Regions from separate parts of the Paenibacillus sp. FSL R5-0519 genome, predicted to be linked through region 1. Evidence: riboswitches for the same ligand, from Rfam matches in the RefSeq annotation. Region 1 holds a riboswitch; each other region holds the start of a gene.
What was found. A riboswitch is a leader RNA that binds a small molecule or an ion and turns the genes downstream of it on or off. The one in region 1 is predicted to bind S-adenosylmethionine.
Positions count from the first base shown of each region.

Region 2: it holds a riboswitch for S-adenosylmethionine, as region 1 does, so the genes downstream of both, metA (homoserine O-succinyltransferase) here and mmuP (S-methylmethionine permease) in region 1, are expected to answer to the same signal.
Region 3: it holds a riboswitch for S-adenosylmethionine, as region 1 does, so the genes downstream of both, MKY73_RS03965 (methionine ABC transporter ATP-binding protein) here and mmuP (S-methylmethionine permease) in region 1, are expected to answer to the same signal.

Region 1 is NZ_CP150234.1:583,872-587,157, reverse strand. Features, by position in the region: gene mmuM (homocysteine S-methyltransferase) at 1-557, opposite strand, end outside; gene mmuP (S-methylmethionine permease) at 535-1,947, opposite strand; SAM riboswitch class I at 2,039-2,141, opposite strand; gene MKY73_RS02570 (Ger(x)C family spore germination protein) at 2,204-3,286, opposite strand, start outside.
Region 2 is NZ_CP150234.1:4,637,502-4,640,787, forward strand. Features, by position in the region: gene MKY73_RS20755 (aminotransferase class I/II-fold pyridoxal phosphate-dependent enzyme) at 1-749, opposite strand, end outside; gene metA (homoserine O-succinyltransferase) at 774-1,691, opposite strand; SAM riboswitch class I at 1,926-2,049, opposite strand; gene corA (magnesium/cobalt transporter CorA) at 2,501-3,286, shown strand, end outside.
Region 3 is NZ_CP150234.1:897,051-900,336, reverse strand. Features, by position in the region: gene MKY73_RS03970 (methionine ABC transporter permease) at 1-236, opposite strand, end outside; gene MKY73_RS03965 (methionine ABC transporter ATP-binding protein) at 237-1,271, opposite strand; SAM riboswitch class I at 1,398-1,539, opposite strand; gene MKY73_RS03960 (Cthe_2314 family HEPN domain-containing protein) at 1,678-2,394, opposite strand; gene MKY73_RS03955 (heme A synthase) at 2,589-3,286, opposite strand, start outside.

The sequences.
Region 1 (3,286 bases):
CGATGAAATGCAGCCAACGTCTCATCTGTCACACCGTAGTGACCGACATACTCCGATCCATCAGCTAGATAAGCGCCGTAGGGCCCAACGGATGCAGCAACCATCGGTCGTGGCCGAGCCAAGACCCCTGTCTCGAAGACATCAGACGTTTGTTGTGCCGTTCCGAATACCAGATTGCCCTCCGGTTTGACTGCCGTGTTCTCAAATCCCCCGTCCTGCACTTCTGCCCATACGTCATCTCTCGCCTGTGCAGCCAGCTGCACCGTCTTGCGAATCAGGTCCAACGCTTCTTGCTCTCCGATTCCTCTCTTGCGGAAGCCATCCACCGTCGCCTGATAACTGGATGTAATCGCACAGTCGGCTCCTGCACGGAAATAATCCGCATGGACCTGAACGATAACATCTGGATTCTCGAGCAATACACGAGCCGACCATAGTGGATCATCCAGATCACAGCCATGCTGTTCAAGTTCCGTTGCCAGCGCTCCATCCAGAATCATGACCGGATGCTCACGTAGGATCTGTTCTATGGGATTAGTCTGTTGTACTTGCGTCATGTACTTGTCCTCTTTTCTTATTCACACGTTCTGTCAGATAATAAGCTGCGTAACATACTGCGATAAATGGAACCCCACAATACAGCGCAATTCGCTGTGTCGGGTCGAAAGCAATACCTATACATGAAGCCAGGCATAATATAAATGAAACAATCGGTACCACAGGATACAGTGGTGTACGGTAGACCAGATCTTTGACCTCATGTCCTTCCCGGATATACTGTCTGCGGAACATATACTGGGAAGCGCTGATGCTCATCCATACGGCAACGACAGCCAGACCTGATATGGAGACCAGCGTAATATACACCGTACCTGGCGCAATGATGCTGGACAGCAGAGCCAGTGCACCACCCACCATACTGATCAGAAGTGCATTCAGCGGTACCCCGCGCTTGGTCAATTTGGCAAACCACGGAGAGATCGTTCTTTTGTCAGCCAGAGACCAGAGCATCCGTGAAGATGCATAGAGGCCCGAATTGGCAGCAGAGAGAATCGCCGTCAGAATAACAAAGTTCATGATGTCTGCTGCATAGGGTACACCTACCCGCTCCATTACCGCTACAAACGGACTTTCCAGTACACTGGCATCCGACATGGGCAGCAAGGCGGACAAGATCACAATCGTTCCGATGAAAAAAATAACCAAACGCCACAGCGTGGTATGAATAGCCTTCGGTATCGTCTTTTCCGGGTTCTCCGTCTCACCGGCGGCGATACCGATTAACTCGGTGCCTGAGAATGCAAAGTTTACAGCAAGCATGGTCATCAATATCGCTGTAGCCCCATGAGGGAACCACCCGAATGCTGTAATATTCGAAAGGAATGGAGCCGGTTCAGCATCCGCCATGGGGATGAATCCAAACATCGCTGCACCACCAATAATAATGAAAATTACAATGGTAACTACTTTGACAGATGAGAACCAGAACTCGGATTCCGCAAAAAGTTTTACCGTTAGAGCATTGAACAAAAAGATCATTAGTGCAAAAAGTGCGCTCCATATCCATACGTTTACAGATGGGAACCAACGCTGCATCAGCAGACCGGCGGCTGTGAATTCAGAGCCAAGCGCAACAGTCCAGGTTAACCAGTACAACCAAGCTACCGTGTAACCTGTTGCTGGTCCGATATATTTGGCTGCATAACTATGGAATGCTCCCGTCTCCGGCATATGAACAGACAGTTCACCAAGACAGAGCATTACCAGATATACAACGATAGCTCCAATCAGGTAGGACAGAATGGTGCCCAAGGGTCCCGCCTGCTGGATCGTATAACCTGAGCTCAGGAATAATCCCGTTCCGATGACTCCTCCGAGAGAGAGCATGACCACATGCCGTGCCTGCATTTTCCGTTGAAAATGCCCTTTGTCGCTGTTGTTCTCCATACCTACTGCTCCCTACTTCTTCATCCAGAAAAAACAAAAAAGACCCACTCTTCCTAAAGAGTGCGCCGTTACTGACAAATAAAAACAAACGCTCCTATCTATCAGGCTGTTCACCCGCTGGAATTAGCACAGTATCCTTCAGATCTGTTGCTGAGGTTTCTAAGGGCCAGTCCCTCCACCTCTCTGGATAAGAAAATGATTTTTTATAAATATAGCGATTGATCATGAATGTGTCAATATTTAAATCATAATCTCGCTATTCTGTGGAAGACCCCGGATTGGTGATGGATATCTTGACATCATACGTAATCGGCACGGTGCTGAAGATTCGGTCCCAATCGTCCTTGACCTTCTTCCATGTTTTTGGATGTTTAATACGCAAGCTATCCCGAAAATCCGCTACATCGACTTTATAGGTATGCTGAAGTTTGTACAATACCTGACGAATCTGTTGTTCGGCCAGTTCAGCAAAATCCTTTTCTAATTCTCTAAGATATTCACCTTTTTCCTCTTCCTCGGGAGCGCGCCAATCCTCCATCAGCCAGCCCTCGGATTCAGTCTTCACATGGAATGAAATATCATTGCCAACTACCTTCGGGGTGATTTTCACCTTTTTCTTCTTCATTTCGAACAACACAGTGAATCCTTCTTTATTGTGTGTCTTCAAGACGCCTCCCTTTTTTTTGGAATTGAGCCATGACAACCCTTCCAGATCTGTTTGACTAAGTTCTCCGATGAACTTGGTCGTTTTCCCATCAAAGATGCTGCCTCCGGAGAACTTATCCTCTCCATCGGAGTTTAATACATTCTGTAGCAAGAAGCTCGATCCGGATTGCATTTGTGCGTCTAACTTGGACAGCAGAACCGGATCAAGTATTTTATTGGATATATAAGAGTTGTTCGTAATGCCTGTGAGATAGAATGCTGGTATTCGAGAAGGATCTTGTGATGTTAACACATCTAATGCAGAATGATGACTGATCAGCACCAGGCAGTTCGGTCGAATATCATTATCCCGTAGTACAAAATCAAGTAATTGGTCCAAACCATATTTTTTGGCGATATCCTTGGAGACGACGATAACTTTCAGATGATGTCCAATGAGGGGGCGATCCCGCCTTAGTGCAAACTGGCGGAAGATTTGCAGCATGGAATCTCCACTGAGCTGTTCATTGGCATAGGATGTTTTGCCGGAAGAAGGAGAACCGGATTGCTGGCTCGATTGACTGTCGGAAAAGCCCGGAGCGATCTGCACCGTAGCAGTTACATAGTTCTTCTTAGGATATGAGCCTCCCTGAGCAGCGATGTCTTTCTCGAATTCCGTCTCTTTGCCGACATC
Region 2 (3,286 bases), 2.5 Mb from region 1:
GTTTTCATGCCTTTCATCAACTGGTAGGAGTCGCTTGGAGACAATACCGCTCCAATGGAATTATGCAGGAAAGCCATCTCTGCAGATAATGCCTCACCCTTGGTTATAATTAGTCCGGCCAGCACATCATTGTGTCCGCCCAGATATTTGGTAGCGCTATGAATGATGATATCGGCGCCCAGTTCAATCGGACGTTGGAAAAATGGAGTTAACAACGTGTTGTCAACAATGGTCAACAGGTTGTACTTTTTCGCCCAGGAAGCAACGGCTTCCACATCTGTGATCATCATCAATGGATTGGTTGGTGTCTCAATAAATACCGCTTTGGTATTTGGCTGACGAACCTTCTCCAGTGCTGCCAGGTCATTCGTGTCCACATAACTTGCGGTTACACCGAAACGGGACAAAATGCGTTCGAGCAGGCGATAGGTCCCACCATACAAATCCAGCGATACTATAAGATGATCTCCTTGACCAAACATGGCAAAAATCGTTTGCAGGGCGGCCATACCCGAGCTACAGGCAAACCCTGCATCACCGGACTCCAGCGCTGCAGCCGCTTCTTCCAACACTTTACGGGTTGGATTCGTCGTACGAATATAATCAAACCCCGTGCTTTGTCCTAGCTTCGGGTGGCGAAACGCAGTGGATTGATAGATCGGAAAGTTAATGGCGCCTGTTACCGGTTCATTGATGGACCCTATTTGTGCTAAGCGGCTTTCGATTTTCAACTTGTTGTTGTCTTCCATTGCTGCATCCTCCTGTAATCTCGATTAGATTTGCGGGCCAATATCGTAAGGTGTTTCTTGATACACATAGTAATTGAGCCAGTTAGAGAATAATAAGTTGGCATGAGCGCGCCAGGTAGCCGGTGGCACACGGGAAGGATCGTTATTTGGATAATAGTGTCTAGGCAATGCAATATCCAACCCTCTGGCTACATCCCGGTCATACTCCCACTTTAATGAGAACGGGTCGTACTCGGCATGACCTGTGGCAAAAATTTGTTTGCCGTCTTTGGTCGCAACCAGGAAGATACCCGCTTCCTCGGATTCAGCCAAAATCTCTAAATTTTCATTCTTTTCAATATCTTCGCGTCTCACTTCCGTATGACGGGAATGTGGAACGTTGAATACCTCATCGAATCCACGCAACAATGGAACATGTGGTTTATTGATCGTATGTGGGAAAACACCAAAGCACTTTTCATCAAGTGGTACTTTCGGCACATCAAAATGATGGTATAGACCTGCTTGGGAAGCCCAACATATGTGGAGGGTTGAAGTCACATTGGTTTTGGTCCATTCGAAGATCTCCTGGATTTCATTCCAATAGTTCACGTCTTCAAAATCCATCTGTTCCACCGGGGCACCCGTAATAATCATGCCATCGAAACGGCGGTGCTCAATCTCATCGAAGGTTTTATAGAACAGATCCAAATACTCCTGAGACGTATTCTTCGACGTATGGGATTTGGGATGTACGAGAACAACATCCACCTGAATAGGCGTGTTTCCGACCAGACGAAGCAATTGTGTTTCGGTCGTTTCCTTTGTCGGCATCAGGTTTAATATAGCGATACGGAGTGGACGAATATCCTGCTGGTATGCAGAAGTTTCATCCATGACGAAGATATTCTCTCCTTCAAGTACTTCTTTTGCGGGTAAAGTATCCGGAATTTTGATTGGCATGGTAAGTCTAACTCCTCCTTGTGCATAGATAGATGCAGCTGCCACTGGCTTGATGTCTTCATATCATTACAGTGACAGACTGCCTTGAGCTTGTAAAACATTGAATTGCTCATTCATCCAACGTTACAAACAACCTCAAGTTCCTTAGCGAAAATCACTGCTGAGAAGTCGGGGCATATGACAAAGACCTTCCTCGGATTTCGAGAAAGGTCATATGTAAATAGATATGCGCCTCTCTCATCTCTCAGTTACAACAGTGCCACTTGACACTAGGTCGCTGCAAGAATTAGCACCGTGCGGTATACCGCCGGTTGCCGGGTTTCATCGGGCCAGTCCCTCCACCTACTCTTGATAAGATTTCGCTGTATTAGATTGTAATTTAATATGGTTCACCGTCTACTTTATTACATTAATGCCCTTACGTCAAGGTGCAGTTCTCTGTCCGCTGTCCAGATCGGAACCGTTCTTCATCCGTTGTCATACACTGCCTCAGGGCGCGAAATAGACACATTTTTGCGCTTGAAAGCACCTTGTACCAGCGGTATACTAAACAAGGTGTTATAAACCCTTATGTGAGAGGTGACATATTAAATGGATGGCGACCCGAGGCCTGACTGGCAGCCGAATTCCGACAAACTGCATAGAGAATTGACATCAGCATGCCGGCAGCGGGACGTGACTTCCGTTTGATTATATAGTGAACGCAGCCCTGATCTCCAGGCTCCGCTGCCGACCGGCTGATTTGTTCTTTTTGCGCCCATAATGATAATATCCGCCGAGTTGGCGGGTGCAGAAGGAGTAGATTAACGATGAAAATCCGGTTGGTAAACAACGGTGTATTTATTCCGGTGGACGATATTCAGCAGGCGCTGACTCCACCAGCGGAAGGATTTTACTGGATTGATGCAGATGTAGACGATTTGGCGGTACTTCAACCGCTGTTCTTGATGCATGATCTGGCTGTGGAAGACTGTCTCAGTGACGAAGAACAACGTCCGAAGATTGAAATTTATGAGAACCATTATTTTATTGTGATTAATAGCATCCGTTTCGATGATGAAGAGATATTTCTGCGTGCAGTCAACCTGTTCCTCGGAAGACATTTTATCATTAGTGTTACGAAGCAAAAGGTCAGCGAATTGCGCACACTGAAACCAATCCTGTGGGAACAGGAAATCAGTACACCGGATCGTCTGCTGTATTTGCTGGTTGACTTGATTGTTGATAATTATTTCACCGTAGGTGACCGGATTGAAGCTCGAATCGAAAAGCTTGAGGAAGACATTCTGATGCATACCAAAAAGTCACATCTGAATGAAATCATCGGGCTGCGCAGTGAGATTCTGTGGCTGAAAAAAGTCCTTGGACCTCAGAAAGAGGTCATTAACACACTGAACAAAAAAGATCTGCGTCTCATCGATGATCAACTGCAAAAGTATTTCAGTGACATCTATGAAAATGCCGTAAAAATATCGGAAACCTTTGAGACTTATCGCGACCTAATGGGCAACTTGCGAGAAGCCTACCAATCCAGTATAGCGAACCGGGCGAATGAGATCATGCGTGTGTTTACCGCCATTACCACGGTCTTCATG
Region 3 (3,286 bases), 310 kb from region 1:
GGAATAAGAGCAACAATCAAAATGATAAATGGAACTGATCGCAAAATATTTACAATCAAGGACAATATAATGTACACCGTCCGTGACTTGATCGAAGCAGATCGGGCTGTCATAAACAGCAGAACTCCGAGTGGTAAACCAAAGATAACGGTGAATAGGCCTGATACACCCAAAATTTGCAGTGTCTCTATGGAAGCTTTACCAACCTCTTCCCAACGAACTGTTGAAAAATCCATCTAACGAAGCACCTCCACATCAAGTCCGTCAGCGGTCAATTCGGATATCGTCCGATCAATCGCATTGGAATCACCTTCGAACCGAACGGTCAGTTGTCCATAAGGAACCTGTTTAATCGTAGAGATCGTTCCTTGCAGGATGGCAAAATCCACACCCGTCTTACGAACCGTTCTGGACAAAATCGCTTCATATGTTTTGTTCCCCAGAAAGGATATCTTCACAAGTTTCGAAGCAACACCTGCCTGCAATTCAATGCCTGCATTCGCCAGAGCGGTCTCTTCCAGAGCCAGTCCAGCTTCATGGTCACGCATCATGAAGTCCCGCGTAATCGCATGCTGCGGTTTCAGGAACACTTCGGTTACAGGTCCCTGTTCCACAATGCCACCTTGATGAATGACAGCCACCTTGTCACATATGTTTTGAATGACATGCATCTCATGTGTAATCAGCACAATCGTAAGGTTGTACTTTTCGTTAATGTCGAGCAATAACTTCAGAATTGAATTTGTCGTCTGCGGATCAAGTGCTGAAGTAGCCTCATCACATAGAAGTACATTCGGATCACTCGCAAGTGCTCTCGCAATCCCCACACGTTGTTTCTGTCCACCTGACAATTGAGCTGGATATTTGTTGCTATGGTTCTCCAGACCAACGAGATTGAGCATTTCCTTCACTTTGCGATCAATGGCATCCTTGGGTGTATCCACAAGCTTTAGAGGAAAAGCCACATTATCATATACCGTTGCAGAGGATAACAGATTGAAGTGTTGAAAAATCATCCCGATCTTGCGTCTCTGTTGCTGCAATTCGGTTTTGCTCAGTTCAGTCAGATTGATCCCGTCAACCCATACTTCACCCTCCGTAGGCCGCTCCAGCAAATTAATACAGCGAATCAGTGTACTTTTACCCGCTCCGGAATGCCCAATAACGCCGTAGATTTCACCCTTTTGGATGTTCAAATTCAACTCGGATAACGCTGTTGTAGACTTTTTTCCTTTGCCGTACGTTTTGGTTAATCCTTTTAATTCAATCAATCGCACTTGCCCCTTTCCAACCACCTACATGTATCTTTACCCGATCTAAAGGAAAACTCCCCTTAAAGTACAAAAAAAGAGCCCTTTGCAGAAACAAAGAGGGCTCTTCACGTGAAAGAATATACCTTCTCATCTGCCAAAATCGTGCCTTGCACCATTTTGTAGGAATTAGCACCTAACATTTATAACGAATGATACATGTATCATGTCATTACAAATCGGTTGCCGGGCTTCATCGGGCCTGTCCCTCCGCCGCTCTCGATAAGAAATATGTTATTGTAGGATTTTATAAGTTCATGTAGTTCATGCTTTATAATGTGAATGTAACTTTTGAGAAATATCAGTTCTTTCTTCGTCATTGTAACACTCTAATTGAAACTCAGTATATTCCAAGTATTCCGATTTGTCAAAGGGAATTATTTCTTTGCCATATTTTATTGATATAACGATAAGAGGCTGTTAACGTTTCACAGACCATATCCACGCCCTGACGCATTTCCTGCACATGCTGATTCAGATCCTCCAACTTTACTTTACCTTGCAAGGTCTGGTGTAACTGCCACAGGTCATCGTGCATTTCTGAGTTCATGTAGTGAATTTCCATATTACGTCGTTTGCGCAGCTTGCTCATCGGCTCCCGGTATGAGTCCTTGATCTGAATTAATTTCAACGCAAGATCATGATGCTCCCTCGCATAATCGAACTGCCTTAACACCGTAAAATAAGAAAAATGCGCTTTTGTATTTGAAGTATTCAACTGGAATATTTCATTCAATACGGTACCGACTTTATCCAGAATGGCAAAGCAGCGGATGAAGCCATCTTTGTAGAAATACACATATCGGGCATACTCGGCTTTTTCAGTCGGCGTCATGTCGTCCGTTGAGCCTGCAACGACCTTTTTGCGAAAATGAGCTGCAGCGAAGCTGCTTTGCTCCAGTTCATCCAGTGAGGAGATGAGTCCCTGAGTCCACACATACAGTTTCCGATAGTCATGCGTGGGATCATGATCCACATGCATTTGCCGCTGAAAGAGCTCAAGTGTATGCGCCATGGAGTCCATCGCTTCCTTCAATTTACCTTCGTTTATACGCGGTTTTTCCCCCAACAACGTTCGCAGCATATTTAACCTCCTCTTTTCCGAATCAACAAGAATTCATCACCGTAAAACTTCATCCATTCCGTGTAATTGCTGCTTGCCATAGGTTGCCCTGATCCCCCTGACATCAAACAAAGTCCACCTGTCCAATGATGTACATCACTGGATGGTGGACTTTCATATTAGGCCGAGTACCTTCAAGAGAACTGTATCTGTATCTAGAACCGATTAACCGGTCGATGCAGCTTGTACACCAGGAAACTCATATACGTCAAAACCCCGAACAATATGGCGATATCCAGCATATGAGCGAGCGCTACGAACATGTATACTTCCGGGCGGTTCATTGTCACCATCATGAAAATACCAATAACGACTTGCATCAGGATGAGAACAACGGATACCACGCCAAGGGTACGCATTTCCTTGTTGTCTGGATGATTACGGTAAGCGAAATGACCCAGAATTGCAATAACAATGACGAGCGACGCTGCTGCTGCACGGTGAGCAAAAGCAACCGCTACCCCTCCTGAAAGCTCAGGAATAATCTGCCCGTTACAGAGCGGAAATCCGGAACATCCGCCAGCAGAATTCGTGTGGCTCACAAATGCACCTGTGTATACCACGAGATATGTGTAAATGGTGGAGAACCAGACCAGATTCCTGAATTTTTTGCTCACCCGAGGGTATTTATTCAGTCGCTCCAATCCGCCATCTTTTGCCTCCTGCCTTATGCCCAGCGCCATCATCAGGGAACTGGCAAAAGCAATCAGTGCAAAGCCGAAATGCAGTGCCATGACTGCTGAAGATTGGGAGAAGACAACAGCAAAAGCCCCCATAATTCCCTGCACGATAACAAATACCAGGGTTAAGAAAGAGAACAATTGCAGGTCACGACGTGACTTGCCAAACAGCA